3 regions of the Flavobacterium sp. WC2430 genome follow, and region 1 is predicted to be linked to each of the others. Evidence: riboswitches for the same ligand, from Rfam matches in the RefSeq annotation. Region 1 holds a riboswitch; each other region holds the start of a gene.
The links. A riboswitch is a leader RNA that binds a small molecule or an ion and turns the genes downstream of it on or off. The one in region 1 is predicted to bind S-adenosylmethionine.
Positions count from the first base shown of each region.

Region 2: linked by a shared signal. The riboswitch ahead of AB3G36_RS11775 (Na+/H+ antiporter NhaC family protein) and the one ahead of thrA (bifunctional aspartate kinase/homoserine dehydrogenase I) in region 1 are both predicted to bind S-adenosylmethionine.
Region 3: linked by a shared signal. The riboswitch ahead of AB3G36_RS02940 (hypothetical protein) and the one ahead of thrA (bifunctional aspartate kinase/homoserine dehydrogenase I) in region 1 are both predicted to bind S-adenosylmethionine.

Region 1 covers NZ_CP162007.1:1,341,110-1,346,615, forward strand. The annotation lists gene AB3G36_RS05790 (hypothetical protein) at 1-687, opposite strand, end outside; gene metK (methionine adenosyltransferase) at 810-2,060, opposite strand; gene AB3G36_RS05800 (hypothetical protein) at 2,865-3,071, shown strand; SAM riboswitch class I at 3,247-3,355, shown strand; gene thrA (bifunctional aspartate kinase/homoserine dehydrogenase I) at 3,436-5,506, shown strand, end outside.
Region 2 covers NZ_CP162007.1:2,684,463-2,689,968, reverse strand. The annotation lists gene AB3G36_RS11785 (hypothetical protein) at 1-163, opposite strand, end outside; gene fabG (3-oxoacyl-[acyl-carrier-protein] reductase) at 234-980, opposite strand; gene AB3G36_RS11775 (Na+/H+ antiporter NhaC family protein) at 1,166-2,488, opposite strand; SAM-I-IV-variant riboswitch at 2,548-2,644, opposite strand; gene AB3G36_RS11770 (hypothetical protein) at 2,763-3,185, opposite strand; gene sucD (succinate--CoA ligase subunit alpha) at 3,274-4,146, opposite strand; gene AB3G36_RS11760 (nuclear transport factor 2 family protein) at 4,231-4,593, opposite strand; gene AB3G36_RS11755 (UDP-3-O-(3-hydroxymyristoyl)glucosamine N-acyltransferase) at 4,596-5,506, opposite strand, start outside.
Region 3 covers NZ_CP162007.1:688,607-694,112, forward strand. The annotation lists gene AB3G36_RS02930 (N-6 DNA methylase) at 1-1,705, opposite strand, end outside; gene AB3G36_RS02935 (helix-turn-helix transcriptional regulator) at 1,766-2,764, opposite strand; SAM-I-IV-variant riboswitch at 3,037-3,134, shown strand; gene AB3G36_RS02940 (hypothetical protein) at 3,102-3,509, shown strand; gene AB3G36_RS02945 (hypothetical protein) at 3,518-3,901, shown strand; gene AB3G36_RS02950 (hypothetical protein) at 3,876-4,475, shown strand; tRNA gene AB3G36_RS02955 (tRNA-Leu) at 5,076-5,155, opposite strand; gene AB3G36_RS02960 (ribose-phosphate pyrophosphokinase) at 5,444-5,506, shown strand, end outside.

The sequences.
Region 1 (5,506 bases):
TTCATATTTTTCATTTTTATATATATCCTCAATACTGAGGGTTGAATTATTAGAAATAAGATATTGGTTTTCGTTGATGATCGCTATTTGATCAAAATTGACTGTTTTTGCCTTTGTAGTTATTTTGCCAAAACGGTTGCAAGAATACCAATTGTTTTTTTTATCGACCCAATAAAATGTTGTAAGATTGGATTGGTAGTATTTTATACTTTCAGGAAACGAAGTTGAGATAGATTTATATTCGTTTTTTAAATAATCATATAAGCCTATTTGCTGATTCAAACTATTGTACACCCACAATTGGTTTTGGGAAGCTATTCCTACTGCATTTGTAACTATTGGAGTTGGGTTTTCTGAAAAGTTTATCTTTTGAATTTCATTCAATTGATTGTCTAAAATGATAACCGAATTGAAGTTTTCGTAAAATAAAATAATTTTCAAAGGATTTTGAATGTCCACTTTTGAGATTTTTCCTAAAGCAATATTTTTATAGTCTAACGATTCACCGTCTTTAGTTTTGGTGAACACATTATTTTTAATGGTGTAATGAAAACCAAATTGGTCGTAACCTATAAATTCATCAGCATCGATTGCAATGTAATTTAACTTTGAAGCAAATAGCATTTTGTTCTGTCCAAAAACAGTAGCGATCGAGCTAAAAAAAAATAATACAATCAAGTTTTTCATAATGCAGGCAAATTACAAAAAAAGCATTATACTATTTTTTTTATTTTATAAGAATATAACTGGTGCAAAATGAAAAACCCAGCTAAAGAGCTGGGTTTTTTGTATAACTGAATTTAAATTAATTACAATCCAAAAGCCGTTTTAACTTGGTCAACAAAGTCTAATTTTTCCCATGTGAACAACTCAACTTCAACAGTTTTTGTTAATCCTCCTGGAGCAGAAAAAGTTTTCGTTACCGTTTCAGGTGTACGTCCCATATGTCCGTAAGCAGCTGTTTCACTGTAGATAGGGTTTCTTAATTTTAAGCGTTGTTCAATAAAGTAAGGACGCATATCAAAGATTGCTTCTACTTTTTTAGCAATTTCACCGTCAGTCAAGTTCAATTTTGATGTTCCGTAGGTCTCAATAAAGATTCCCATAGGTTTAGCAACACCAATAGCGTACGATACTTGTACTAAAATTTCACTAGCAATACCAGCAGCAACCAAGTTTTTAGCGATATGTCGAGTTGCATAAGCAGCACTTCTGTCTACTTTACTAGGGTCTTTACCTGAGAATGCACCTCCACCATGAGCACCTTTTCCACCGTAAGTATCCACAATGATTTTTCTACCAGTCAAACCAGTATCTCCATGAGGTCCACCTATTACAAATTTACCTGTTGGGTTAATGTGGTAGTGAATCGCATCGTTAAATAAATGAGCGCTTTTTGGGTTTTTTGCAATGATTCTAGGAATCAAGATTTCCACAATATCTTTCTTGATTTTAGCAAGCATAATCGCTTCTTCGTCAAAATCATCATGTTGAGTTGATATAACAATCGCGTCAATACGAGTTGGGATGTTATCATCACTATATTCAAGTGTTACTTGAGATTTAGCGTCAGGACGTAAATAAGTGATTGCTGTATTTTCACGTCTTAATAGGGCTAATTCTTGTAATAATTTATGAGATAAATCAAGTGCCAATGGCATATAATTCTCTGTTTCGTTTGTAGCGTAACCAAACATCATTCCTTGATCACCCGCTCCTTGTTCTTCTGGATTAGAACGGTCAACACCTTGATTAATATCTGCTGATTGTTCGTGAATTGCCGAAAGAATACCACAAGAATTGGCTTCAAACATATATTCGCTTTTGGTGTAACCGATCTTTCTGATTACTTCACGAGCAATGTTTTGTACATCTAAATAGGTATTTGATTTTACCTCACCTGCTAAAATTACTTGACCTGTAGTCACTAAAGTTTCACAAGCTACTTTTGAATCAGCGTCAAATGCTAAAAAGTTATCAATTAATGCGTCTGAAATTTGATCTGCAATTTTGTCTGGATGTCCTTCGCTCACAGATTCTGACGTAAATAAATAAGCCATAATAATTTTTATTTTAAAATTAAGCGAGGAAAAATAATTGCAAATATCGAGCTAAAGGAGAGTTTCTGCTTTAGCATTTTTTCTACTGAAAAATTTTCAGTATTCATAATGAATTCGTTTCATTATGAAGAGGTTGCAATCAGTTCAAATTTTTCCTCTTGTATTTGGGTGCAAATGTATGAAACCATTTTGAATTGCAAATTAAACTTAACTATTTTTTAAATTAAAAATCAAATTAAATAGTACAACTGGTTTGAGGTAGTGATTTTTAAAAAAGTAACAGGAGTGCCAGTTTAAAACGGAAAAGTAATTGATTTCATAACATTATCACTGTTATTTGTTAATAGTATCTCTGTTTTTCATTTTAAAGATGAAAATATCGTTAAATAGTTGTGAATTATTTGGAAGATACAGAATTAAATAAGATATTTGTTTCAGTAAAAAATATCAAAGATGAATTTTAATATTTGTAAACAATTTGTAGTCCTATCGAAGAAATTCGGGAGCTAGTTATTGCTTTAAATTATATATAATATAGCAAAAGCCTCCCAAGACAATTGGGAGGCTTTTTTAATTTATACAAATAGTACGATTCATAAAAATAAATAAATGAAAATATTTTCAAATAAAAAGATTCAGATAGTTGTCGCAATGTTTTGCGATAAGGTCTGTTGATTCCAAAAGTATAAGTTTTATATAACTTGAATCCTTTTGGTATTTTGTCCAAAAGGATTTTTTTTATTCTGGTATCTAAATTTTTTTAAAATAATAAAGAGAAAACAAACTAACTTAAATATAATTATCATGAATACAACTAACAAATTTTCAAGAACATTGGGGTTTCTAAGGAATTTAAGAGGCAAAAAAAATACGGACAACGGACTAGTTGTTGATGAATTAGTGAATCCAAGATTGGGAATGGAAATACCAGACTCAAAAAAATCTAAAAAAGCAGTTAATTCATTACAACTTTTAATGTATTCAAAAGAAAATGATACACTTTTCATTTAATTGGAAGTTGTTCAACATCCCTTTTGTACGCGAGTAATTTCTGAATAGTTATATTCAGCGATGCCTTGCGTTTTTTTGTTAAATATATTTTTAGCTAAAAATCAGAATGTTTAAAATTTGTTTGTTTAAAAAATTAGTAGTTAATTTGCATCATTAAGTTCACAAACGTATTGAAATGTTATAAAGAAAGGACGAGGGATTAGACCCGATGAAGCCTTAGCAACCCTTTGAGAAATCGAAGAAGGTGCTGCATTCTACCACTCCCAAAAGTGGAAAGATAACAACAAGAAATTCTCTAGTAATTCCCTAGTTTTTTCTTTCTAATATTTCCAAATACAAATCAAAATCAATAAAAGATTTGACATTGGAAAATAAACCAACACATATTACCTTACAAAATTTCACCACCCATAATGGTGCATTATACGCTAGCCTCAACTTAAGTTATCAAATTTTTGGTGCTCCGCTGCATACGGCTCCCATTATTTTAATAAACCATGCCTTGACCGGAAATTCACAAGTTATTGGAGAATCAGGTTGGTGGAATGATATCGTGGGTGTCGATAAAACTATTGATACTAGAAAATATACGATCGTCTCTTTTGATGTACCAGGTAATGGCTTCAATTCGGCTACCATAGAGAATTACAGAGATTTTATCGCCAGAGATATTGCTAGGATTTTCATCGAAGGACTTCGGTTTTTGAAAATTGATAGTTTATTTGCTCTCATTGGCGGTTCTGTGGGTGGTGGAATTGCTTGGGAAATTTTAGCTTTGGAACCTAAATTGGCACAAAACTTTATTCCTATTGCTACTGATTGGAAAGCGACAGACTGGTTGATTGCTAATTGTTATTTGCAAGAGCAAATCCTTAATAATTCTAAAAAACCAATTGAAGACGCGCGTATTCACGCCATGTTGTGCTACCGAACACCTGAATCTTTCAAAGAAAAATTTAATAGGGATATCAATGTGCAACTCGAAACATTTCAAGTAGAAAGTTGGTTGAATTACCACGGAGAAAAACTAGAAAAAAGGTTTCAACTATCTGCTTATAAAATGATGAATCAATTGTTGAAAACAATTGATATTACTCGGAATCATGAGTCTTTAGAATCGATTATTTCAAAAGTGGATGCCAATATATACATTGTAGGAATCAATTCGGATTTGTTTTTTACAGCAAAAGAAAATCGAGAAACCTACAATGAAATTAAAAAATTTAAAAATAATGTATTCTATAGTGAGATTGACTCACAACACGGGCACGATGCCTTCTTGATGGAATACGAACAATTAGACAATTTATTAGAAGTTGTTTTTAAAAATAAAAAGCAGATGAAAATAGTAAAATTTGGTGGAAAATCTTTGGCTAACGGCGAAGGAATCAATACAGTTTTGGATATTATTGAAAGTAAAGTAAAGCAAGAAGAAAAAATTGCTGTTGTAGTTTCGGCACGTGGCAAAGCAACAGATGAGCTTGATGATATTTTAACCATCGCTGCCAAAAACGGAAACTATAAGCCTTTACTAGAAAGTTTTAAAACCTATCAAAAAGACGGTTTTGACGCAGTAGATTTCTCGGCTGAATATGATAAACTAGACAAACTATTTGAAGGGGTAAGTTTAATTGGCGATTATAGCCCTAAAATCAAAGACCAAGTTTTAGCGCAAGGTGAGGTGCTTTCGGCAAAATTATTGGTATTTTTATTGAATCAAAAAAACATTCCTGCAAAGCTGGCTGATACAAGAGAGTTGATTGTAACTGACTCAAATTTTGGTGATGCACAACCATTAGACGCTCTTTCTAAAAAGAATATTATCCAAGTTTTTAAAGAAAATAAAGATTTCGTTCTAGTACTTACTGGTTTTATTGGTTCTAATGGGAAACAAGAAACAACCACTTTGGGTAGAAACGGAAGTAATTATACTGCTTCATTAATTGCTAATTATATTAATGCCGAGGAATTACAAAATTTCACGCATGTTGATGGGATTTATACTGCTAATCCAGAATTGGTTTTAGACGCAAAGAAGATTGAATCGTTGTCGTATAACGAAGCGAATGAAATGGCTAATTTTGGCGCGAACATTTTACATGCGAAAACAATTATTCCGTTATTAGAAAAAAATATTCCACTTCGAATTCTGAATACGTTTAATCATGAAAATAAAGGAACGTTAATTACTTCTAACTCTAATGCTGCAGGAATTAAAACATTGTCTGTTTTAGAAAATGTGTCTTTGGTAAATTTAGAAGGAAGAGGATTACTAGGAAAAACGGGTGTTGATGCGCGTATTTTTAGAGTGATGGGTGATAATGATATTAGTGTAAGTATTATTTCGCAAGGTTCTTCTGAAAGAGGAATTGGTCTTGTGGTTGCTGCTGATAAAGCGACAAAAGCCATGATCGAATTAGAAAAAGAATTCGAAA
Region 2 (5,506 bases), 1.3 Mb from region 1:
TTATCAGCAACAATAATATCCCGAAAATGGAAGCAAAACGCAATAAAGCCAAAAACAAATTCAATTTTGATTTGTTTTTGGCTTTAAAATAATATTGAAAAAATGACAAACCTCCTGCAATTACTATAGAAAGTACTATCAAGAGAATCGTGTTTGTTGTCATTCTTTTTTATTTGATTAAAATTGAAGAAATTAAAGATTGAAAAATTTGAGAATCTTTAAATTTTTAAATCTTAAGTAAGCATTCCTCCACATACATTCAATACTTGCCCAGAGATATAAGAACTCATATCTGAAGCTAAGAATAGACATGCATTAGCAACATCTTCAGTAGTACCACCACGTTTTAACGGAATTCCATCTCTCCATCCTTGAACCACATCGTCATTCAATTTGGCAGTCATTTCAGTTTCAATAAATCCAGGTGCAATCGCATTACAACGAATGTTACGAGAACCCAATTCTAATGCTACTGATTTAGTAAAACCAATAACTCCAGCCTTAGAAGCCGCATAATTCGTTTGTCCCGCATTTCCTTTTACCCCTACTACACTACTCATATTGATGATAGAACCTGCACGTTTTTTCAAGAATGTTTTTTGAACTGCCTTAGTCATATTGAAAACCGACTTCAAATTCACATCAATTACTTTGTCAAAATCCTCTTCAGACATACGCATTAGCAAATTATCCTTTGTAATTCCAGCGTTATTGATTAAAATATCAACAGTACCAAATTCAGCAATTACAGCTTCAACCATAGTTTGCGCTTCATTAAAATCAGCGGCATTTGATTGGTATCCTTTCGCTTTTATTCCCAAAGCATTCAATTCATTTTCTAATGCTAAAGCCGATTCTACAGATGAACTGTAAGTAAACGCAACATTTGCACCGTGTTTTGCAAAAACCTCTGCAATTCCTTTTCCAATTCCACGACTTGCGCCTGTTATAATGGCCACTTTTCCTTCTAGTAATTTCATATTCGAAAATTAGTTTAATTTTTATTTGAAGCTATTCCCGCTATTCGCTTCAATCTTTTATGTTTTAAAGAAAAACATAAAAGGATTTCCACTACTATCAGGGCTATCTTAGAGTCGTCAAATATAGAATAATTCCTTTTTTAAAAAAAATTTCAAATTCAATAACATTATAAATCGAACCGATTTTAAATATCTAAAAATCGTTTTACTAATTTATCCCAAAATGAACTATAAATCGCTACCAAAGTAAAAATAAATAAAAATAGATGATACCACGCATTCCCAAGCAAATCCATAAAATCAAGTTTCCCATTAGCAAAACTTAAAATCAAAAGTACTTGCGCACCATAAGGCAAAATTCCTTGAATAACACAGGAAAAAATATCAAGAATAGCGGCTGTTTTTTTAGAACTTAAATTGTATTCGTCGTTAATTTCCTTGGCAATTCCTCCAGTAATCACAATTGAAACCGTATTATTAGCAATAGCTACATTGGTAAAACCCACTAAAGCCCCAATCCCCGCTTGGGCTGATTTTTTACTCTTAATGCGTTTTTTTATTTGGTACAATAAAAAATCAATACCTCCAGCCTTATCCACCATAGCGGCTAAACCTCCAGTCAGCATCGATAGCAAAAAGATTTCGGTCATACTGGTGAATCCTTCATAAATTTTTCGCGCAAATTCCATTAACGTAAAATGATTTCCAAAATACCCAATTAATCCAGCCAATATAGTTCCAATAATCAAGGTAGAAAATACATCAACACCAACCAATGCAAGTACAATTACTAAAATATAAGGTACAATTGCAATCCATTCAAAACTTGTTTTAGGAATAGCTACTGCAGTAATATCAGAATTCAATCCCAAATAAAAGAATACTGCGATTGTTATAATAGCAGCAGGAAAAGCAATGAATAAATTGATTTTAAATTTATCTTTCAATTCACAACCTAAGGATTGTGTCGCAGCAATTGTCGTATCGGAAATCATAGATAAATTATCACCTAACATGGAACCTCCTAATAAAGCACCAGCAATCAAAGGCAATGAAGCGCCACTAGAATTAGCCAAATCAACTGCAATTGGCCCAATTGCCACAATTGCACCTACAGAAGTTCCTGTAGCTGTTGATAAAAAAGCGGCTATCAAAAAGATCCCCAACGGAAAGTAAGCCACATCTACAGTATTAATTCCAAGACTTACCACGGCATCAACACCTCCCATTGCTTTACTAACCACTGCAAAAGCACCTGCTAATAGATAAATCAAACACATAGTCATAATTTTACTCTCTCCGCAACCTGCAATCAAGGTGGTTACTTTTTCATCAGCTGAACCTTTAAACAGTAAAAAAGCAGCAATAATTCCAATTAAAACCGCTATTGGAGCAGGTAAAGCATAAAAGTCATCAAGCCAAATTCCAGCTCCTAAAAAAGTAAAAATAAAAATCAATAAAGGAATTAAAGCGTAAGCACTTCCCCTTTTTTTCAATAAATGAGTCATAAATCAGTTTTAAAAATGATAGTATTATGACGAAAACTAAAGCAAAAAAAATGGGAATGTAAAACAACATTTTTTCCAAAGGATTTGGCTTATCGTTTTAGCACCTTGCTCGTTGTTGCAGGTTGCTATCTCATTATGAGATTCGTGATAACGGCTGCAAAAGTAAATATTATTTTATATAAAAAGCAATAGTAAAGTAGATTTTATAATTTAAAACCAAAAAAGCCTTACCGAAGTAAAGCTTTTTATAATTAAATTATAATTTTGTAACTGACTAGAAAGCCACATTCCATTTTGGTAATCTTCCATTTTCATCTAAGAAGTTTTGTAAAACTTGTCCTTCTACAGATGTTGGAATCCCTTTAGATTTCTCGTTGAAAGTTTCGTACCAAACCACTTCCAAAGTGCTAATATCCTCTTTTACCATTTGTGTTGGCCAAGAATATTTTCTTCCTGTTTTTGCAAACTGGTGTCCTTCAACAATCTTTTCTTTCAAACCACCATTTTTGATTTTCAAAGACCCATCGTTTTGAACAGTTCCTGTAGAACCCACCATGATTAACTCTTTTTCATCTGCAACTGCATAAACCAAAAATACACCACTTCCTTCAGAAGCGTTACATACTTGCTCTAAGCTATCGTCTGCTGTAAAAGTGAAGCTATCGCTTACCTTAAACTTTTTTAATTCTTTGTACATCTTTCTTTTGTATTAATATTAAATAAAATGCCTCACAAAAAAAGTGAGGCATTTTTATAATGACTTGAAATCACCACTAATTTTTCAATTATCCGATAACTTCTTTTACTTTTTTTCCAATTTCAGCTGGAGAATCTACAACGTGAATTCCACATTCTCTCATGATTTGTTTTTTAGCTTCAGCAGTATCATCTGATCCACCAACAATAGCACCTGCATGACCCATTGTACGACCCGCTGGAGCAGTAACTCCCGCAATAAATCCTACAACTGGTTTACGGTTACCATCAGCCTTAATCCAATGAGCAGCATCGGCTTCTAATTGACCACCTATCTCACCTATCATAACGATACATTCTGTTTCTGGGTCATTCATCAATAATTCAACTGCTTCTTTAGTAGTAGTTCCAATGATTGGGTCTCCACCAATACCAATTGCAGTCGTAATTCCTAATCCTTGTTTTACAACTTGGTCAGCCGCTTCATATGTTAATGTTCCTGATTTAGAAACAATACCTACAGTTCCTTTTTTAAATACAAAACCTGGCATAATACCAACTTTAGCTTCACCAGGAGTAATGATACCAGGACAGTTAGGACCTATTAACCTAGCATTTCTTTCTTTTACGTAAGCATTTGCTTTGATCATATCAGCTACAGGAATTCCCTCTGTAATAGCGATAATTACTTTTATTCCAGCATCAGCAGCTTCCATAATTGCGTCCGCAGCAAAAGCAGGTGGTACAAAAATGATTGTTGTGTCAGCACCAGCTTGTTCAACTGCATCTTTTACAGTATTGAAAACAGGTCTGTCTAGATGAGTTGATCCTCCTTTACCTGGAGTAACACCACCAACTACGTTTGTACCGTACTCAATCATTTGAGAAGCATGGAAAGTTCCTTCGCTTCCTGTAAATCCTTGAACAATTATTTTGGAATCTTTATTAACTAAAACACTCATGATATATATTTTATGTGATTTTTAAAATTGTGATGCAAAAGTAAGGTTTTGAAAATTATTTTTAGCCCTTTATTATCAAATAAATTAGGATAATTGACTCATTTGATAACCTCTATATAATTTATTGTCTTTTATTTGCCAAATTGCAATAAAATGGGCCAATAACATTTCTTCTCTAGGGTTCTCTATTGTTTTTACAAAATGAGAATAACGAACCGTAACCATATCATTTTCTGAAACGATATGACTTATTCTTACTTTCGAACGAACATACGCTTTACTCAAATCATTAGAGAGACTCAATAAAGAATCATAATCCAACTGGATAAATCCTTTACTACTATTCCAATCTACAATGATATCAGAATGCAAATAATCTTTTAAAATGTCACTATCAATTAGTGCATCTGATTTGTAAAACTTTTGAATAATTTCTTTTGCCGACATAATTATTTCAATTTATTGAGTATCTCAGGTATTCTTTTAATATTGGCCAGTTGTTTCAACTTCTCTCTAGATTCTTCAATTGGTGTACCGAAATAAGTTTTGCCCCCTTCTACCGATTTAGTCACTCCAGTTTGCCCTAAAATTACTGCTTTTTCTCCAATTGTGATGCCACTAGTGGTTCCTACTTGTCCCCAAATCGTAACTTCATCTTTAATAATTACACATCCTGCAATTCCAGTTTGTGAAGCGATAAGACATTTTTTTCCAATCACGGTATCATGACCTACATGTACTTGATTGTCAATTTTTGTTCCTTCTCCAATGATTGTATCACCTGTAACCCCCTTGTCAATTGTACAAAGTGCACCTATACCAACATTGTCTTTAATTACAACTCTACCACCCGAAAGTAATTGATCAAAACCATCTTCACGTTTCTTATAGTAAAAAGCGTCAGCTCCCAAAATTGTACCTGCGTGAATAATTACATTGTCGCCAATAACTGTATGATCGTAAATCGAAACATTAGAATGAATCAAGCAGTTTTTTCCAATTTTAACATGATTACCTACAAAACTATTTGGCTGTACGACAGTACCTTGCCCAATTGTAGCTGAAGTAGAAATCGAAGCGTTTGAAAATTGAAAAGGTTTGAAATGTTTTGTTAAAGTATTAAAATCTCTAAACGGGTCATCAGAAATTAACAATGCTTTTCCAGGAGGACAATCTACTTTTTTATTTATTAAAATGATAGTTGCTGCTGAATTTAATGCTTTATCATAATACTTAGGATGATCAACAAAAACAATATCACCGCGTTCAACAACATGAATTTCATTCATTCCTAAAACTTCAAAATTGTCATTGCCAACATATTCGCATTGAAGCAAATTTGCAATTTCAAGTAAAGATT
Region 3 (5,506 bases), 650 kb from region 1:
GTTGCTGTATTAAGTATGATAAATCAACAATGTCATTATTGATAGTAAATGCATCAATATCTGGAGATATAAAGACAGGATAGTCTAAACTAGCATCAATAAAGCTAGGTTTTAGTTTATTAAAGCGTTTAGAAATCAACAGGGCAGGAGCGGTTAATTTATTAAAAACTCTACTAACGGTATCCTCTGCTAAGGAGTCGATTGCAATAGTATAAAGAAATGAATCGTTTAATAAATCTGAAATTTTAACTAATTTTCCAGATTCATTGTCTGTTCTAACTCTGGGAACTGACGTTAATACATTTGATAATTCAACTAATGTAGATCCTTCAGGAACTTCAAAATCGTAAATTGTTGTTAAATATCTCGGTAAATTGAAATTGAAATCGTTTTCCGCGATCTCAGAATAAGGTACAATTCTTGAAAATTCATTCTCTTCTTTACCATTCTCCCATACATCAGCTATATGGTTGATGTTTTCCGGCATCAGTTTATTTATAAACCTTTCAGATAAATATTCTTTACTTGCGTCGATAATAAAAATTGAATCTCTTTTAAAATCCGGTTTATTCTCAAGTATAATTATAGAACTAGGTATTCCTGTACCATATAATAATTTTGCTGGTAATCCAATTATGCCTTTTATGAAGCCGGATTCCAATAGATATTTACGAATATTTCTTTCAGATCCTCCTCTAAAAAGGACGCCGTTTGATACGACGCAGGCAGCTACACCATTTTCCTTCAAAGATTTAACGATATGCAGTAAAAAAGCAAAGTCACCGCTATTTGTGGGAGGTATTCCAGTAGTGGAATTCCATCTATCGAACATATCACTATGGGGGTCTGTAGACCAATTGTGGACATTAAAAGGAGGATTAGAAACAACATAATCAAACTTTTTAAGTTGAGTTTGAATATGGTTGGATTTATCCATGGAAACATCTAAAAAGCTGGGAAAATTTAAAACATCGCGATTCTCCAAATTATAATCAGTAATTCCATGAAAAAGGAAAGTCAATTTTGCCACGAAGATGTTTTCTGGGATTCTTGTTTCTCCATATATCGTCACATCATCACCACCTTCTTTAAAAACTGAAAATAAAAGACTCCCTGTTCCGCAAACAGGATCATAAATGCTTTTGACACTATTATCTTTTTTGAAACCAATTAGTTTTGCTATTAAAATACCAATTTCATTGGGTGTGGCTGTTCCAGCAGAATACTTGACGCTATTTTCAATAAAAGATTGGTTTACGTGCTCAAATGTGTCAACCCAGATGGTATTTCTTGTATTATCGGACGAAGCATGTCTGTTAGAATAATCTTCAATTAAAAGAATAATATTACCCAGAATAATATCTGAATCATGGTCTTTTCCTAAAACGGAGGCGCTATTAAAATCAATGAAATTTATTACACCATCGAAAATAGGGTTCTCCCTAGCAATAGAATTTAATCGCTTATTTATTTCATTACCAATTGAAGTTCTTTCTTCATAACATAATTTTAAAATAGATTGAAAATCACAATCGGCGGGAATCGTTATATTCAAACCTGTATTAGTGTTTTTATTATCACTAATGTGTCTTAAAAACACCAATGTTAAAATATAGTTTTTTAGACTATCGACCTCAATTTTACCCCGGAGTTTATTTAATAAATTCCAAAAATCACTATTCCAACTATTTTTACTCTCAGACATAAACTTTTATTTAACTAATTACTTTGCAAATGTAAATTGCATTAGTGCATTACACGTGCATTAATAATTATTTTTCATTTTATCGATTCTATCTTCTAGTTTTTCAACTAAAAATTGTGGTTTAATTAGTCTGATTTTTTCTCCAAAAGACAAAATCAATGTTTCCAACTCATAGTTTGGTATTAGGTTTAAGTGAATGAAATACTTACCATCTTGTTCTTTAATTTTCTGTGAGCCGTGAATAGGTTTGGTTTTTAAGTAAGGGACCAGAGACTGGTTAGCTTCAATTACGATCTCTTGGACTTCATCATTTGATACAGTAACTCCCACAACATCTTCGAAATATTCATTAAAGTCGATTTCAGTCTCTATATATTCCTGAGAAGTTTCTTGTATACTTTCTATTCTGTCTAAAGCTAAATTTGTTATAGTTTCATAATCATTGGACTTCCCAAATAAAAACCAACGCATATTATATTGCTTTAAATAATAGGGATGTAGGGAAAGGGTAGTAGCAGTATCTGTTTTGAAATTCTTATATTCAATATTTAAAACCTTTTTATAAAGAATTGCATTATAAAGTTCCGGAATGTATTCCAATCCCTTCAAGTATTCATTTTGTTCAAAACTGATAATAATCTCCTTTTGTTGTTTCAAGTTAAATGTAGATTCTAATCTTGTATTTAGCTCATTGATCCAATTGTATTGTGGTAATCCTTTGAAGCGGTCTAATGTTAACAATGCTTCCCTTAATTGATTTGCTTCTGTTTCATTCAAGGGTTGGTTTGAAATCGAAAAAGAAGGGTTTTGATACCTATAGAAAACTCTTCTCCCTTCTTTGTCTTTTGTGAGTTCAACATTCCAACCTTGTTCACTTTCCATGAATCTTAGATCATCATAGAGTTGTCTTTTTTTAATCCCTTCTTCATTTCCGGAATACTCATAAATTGCTTTATTACATTCTTCGATAAGATCTTCAATAGCGTATTTTCTTCCAGTATTACGGAAGCACTTATCTAAAGTTTGGTATCGGATAATAGCATGTTTATTTGTAGACATGTAAGAATTTAGTTCTGAATTTTATATAACACAATAATACAACAAAGCATAGGAATTAGAATGAGGAAAGCCGTAAAGGATTGCCTTATTTTAGATTAATTCCATGCTCTTTAATTTGTTTTGATTGCATTTGAGTAAAGAAACGATATTTTGTAGGAATTTACTATACCCAGTTTTAGTGATATTCTAAATGATTGTTAAGATAAGGATTCGCTTAATTTATATGTTTTATGGGGTTTTAAGGTCTGGATTTATTTTTAATTTATATATTTGAATATCATTACGAACTAAACTTAAGTAGTAGCAACCTGCGACCACACGCGAAGGTGCTGAAACAATGAGCCTAAACAAAGGAAAAATTATGTTTAAAACACCTCGGTTTATTTCCAAATTAAATACTGCTTTAAAAACAGAAAAGGCTGAAAAAAATCTGTTTAAGATTTATTTAGACCTCGATTTCCAGTTTTATAGTGTCGATTTTGACGAGCTCCACGAAGTCAACTATGTATATGACGAGAAGGAGTTGTACGACCAAAGTATCGCTGGTATTACAACGTTTTTAAAATTTCAAAAACCCAATGGAAGGGATTATGAGTTTTACCCTGATATCTATTATACACAACTAGGTAAAAATCAAAAATATGCTATTATCACGTATTCTTTTACAGGAGCTTATTCTACTAAAGCAGTTGCAATGGTTCAAAGACTGCGATTAGATACTATAGAGATATTTAAACATTCCTAAAAAATATAATGAAAACAAAAGCGATAAAAACTTTTACAGCTGTCATTACCCTTGGACTAGAAATAGGCTATAGCAAAGAGCTTTACAAGAAAAGTTTTTTGATTCAGACCCTTCAGGAGTATCAAAGGCATAGAATTGATGAAGCAAGTATTTATTTAAGTGCTTCAATCACCGAATGTATTATTGTTTTAGGTGGTCAGGAAGAGAAGCATTTAAAGTTAGAATTTATAAACTATCCCAGATTCCCTTTGGATGTTGAGGTGTTTAAAAATGAAATAATAAAACTTGGTTCTCATTTGCTTAATCAGATGCAACAAAACAGAACTGTAATCGTGTTTACAGATGAAACAATTATGTTGGAAGTAGATGAAGGAATTGACCCAAGGATTTAAGAGAGAATTATTTAACTGTAATATTATAATTATGAGAATTTTGTTGTTTTTACTGTCCTATGCTATAGTTCTTTGGCTTTTATTTATTCCTAAAAATATCTTCTATTTAGAAATATATGAATTATTTGGAGATGAATTACCAATTGTTATATTGGCAATATTGCCAATATTTCCAAGTTTGAAAATTTCCTCATATCTAAATAAAAAAATTCAAAATTTAAATATCTATAAATTAACTAATCTTCAAATACTGACAGGGGGCATTGAATTTGTAATTCCAGCCTGTCTATCTTTTTTCCTATTTCAGTATGTTCACAAAATAGAATCATATGGTTATGGCTATTCACATAATATATCCGACACCATTGTCTATGTTTTTTCAGCGCTATTTTTTGTGATTTTGCTTCTTGAATGGATAAGAAGGTATAAATCAGAAAAAGATAAGTATCTAGTTTTCACATACATTTATATTGTAATTATGGTAATTGCATTTATGCTTAGTATAAAATATATTGCACTCATGTTTGAGCCTAACTACTTGCCTTTTGAAGAGTCACAGAAAATTAGAAGATAAGATTATGAATACCTATATCGTTTATTTTTCGCAAAAATAGAGGGATTAAGGACTGTATATAAAGTAGGGGGTTGGTAGTTGAAAAGGAAAACGACTTTAAAAACAGCCACCCCCCTAGGTGAATAATGTTTTTCTTTGATTTGTTTTGAAATTTTATGTTCTTCGCTGGTAGAGGAATTTTGTACCCTATATCAGCTCTTTGTTCCTGTATAGTAAAAACCCCTTTGCTAGGTCAGTTTTATTCCGTTTTTTAGGGCTGAACGGCAATCCTGTCTAGGTTGTTTGCACAATTACAAACTGTCACTTCTTTATCAAAGTAATATTATAACTGACTACTTACTTTGTATAATTGAAAAATGTCATATAAGTTGAAGGAGATGAAAACTATCTTAACAGGAAAAAGACATGAATAGGTGTTTGTATCTATACTTTCAATTTATTCTAAAATTTAAAACACAGCAACTATAATATATAAGAAATTTAAACATTGAAAAATGAGTTTATTTTGCGTGTTTTCTCTTTTGTCGGGCAATGGCCGGACAAATGCCATAAAAAAAAGCCTGTAACACTTGATAAACAAGCAATTACAGACTTTTTAAGTACCCGGAGCCGGAGTCGAACCGGCACGGTTTCCCACAGGTGTTTGAGACCAGCGCGTCTACCAATTCCGCCATCCGGGCTTAGCAGACATGAAATAACAACAGTTATTTCAACGCAATAAAAGAGGAGATTGTAATAAATCAACCATCGATTCCTTTAACACGGTGCAAATGTAAAAAATAATATTAAAAATTCTACTAAAAATACTTAATTTTTTCCTTTCAGAGTTGAATAAATTTTATAAATTTGCACCTCGTTAAAAACGCAACACACAACTAACTACACCCGAGGCGCATACAAACATCTGGCTTAGACAATTGACTAAGCCGAACAGTATGGAGCGTAGCGGAATAAAAACAACAAATTAAATGTCACACCTAGAACCAGAAGCTAAAATTTTTGCTTGTTCACAAAGTGTCTATCTTGCTGAA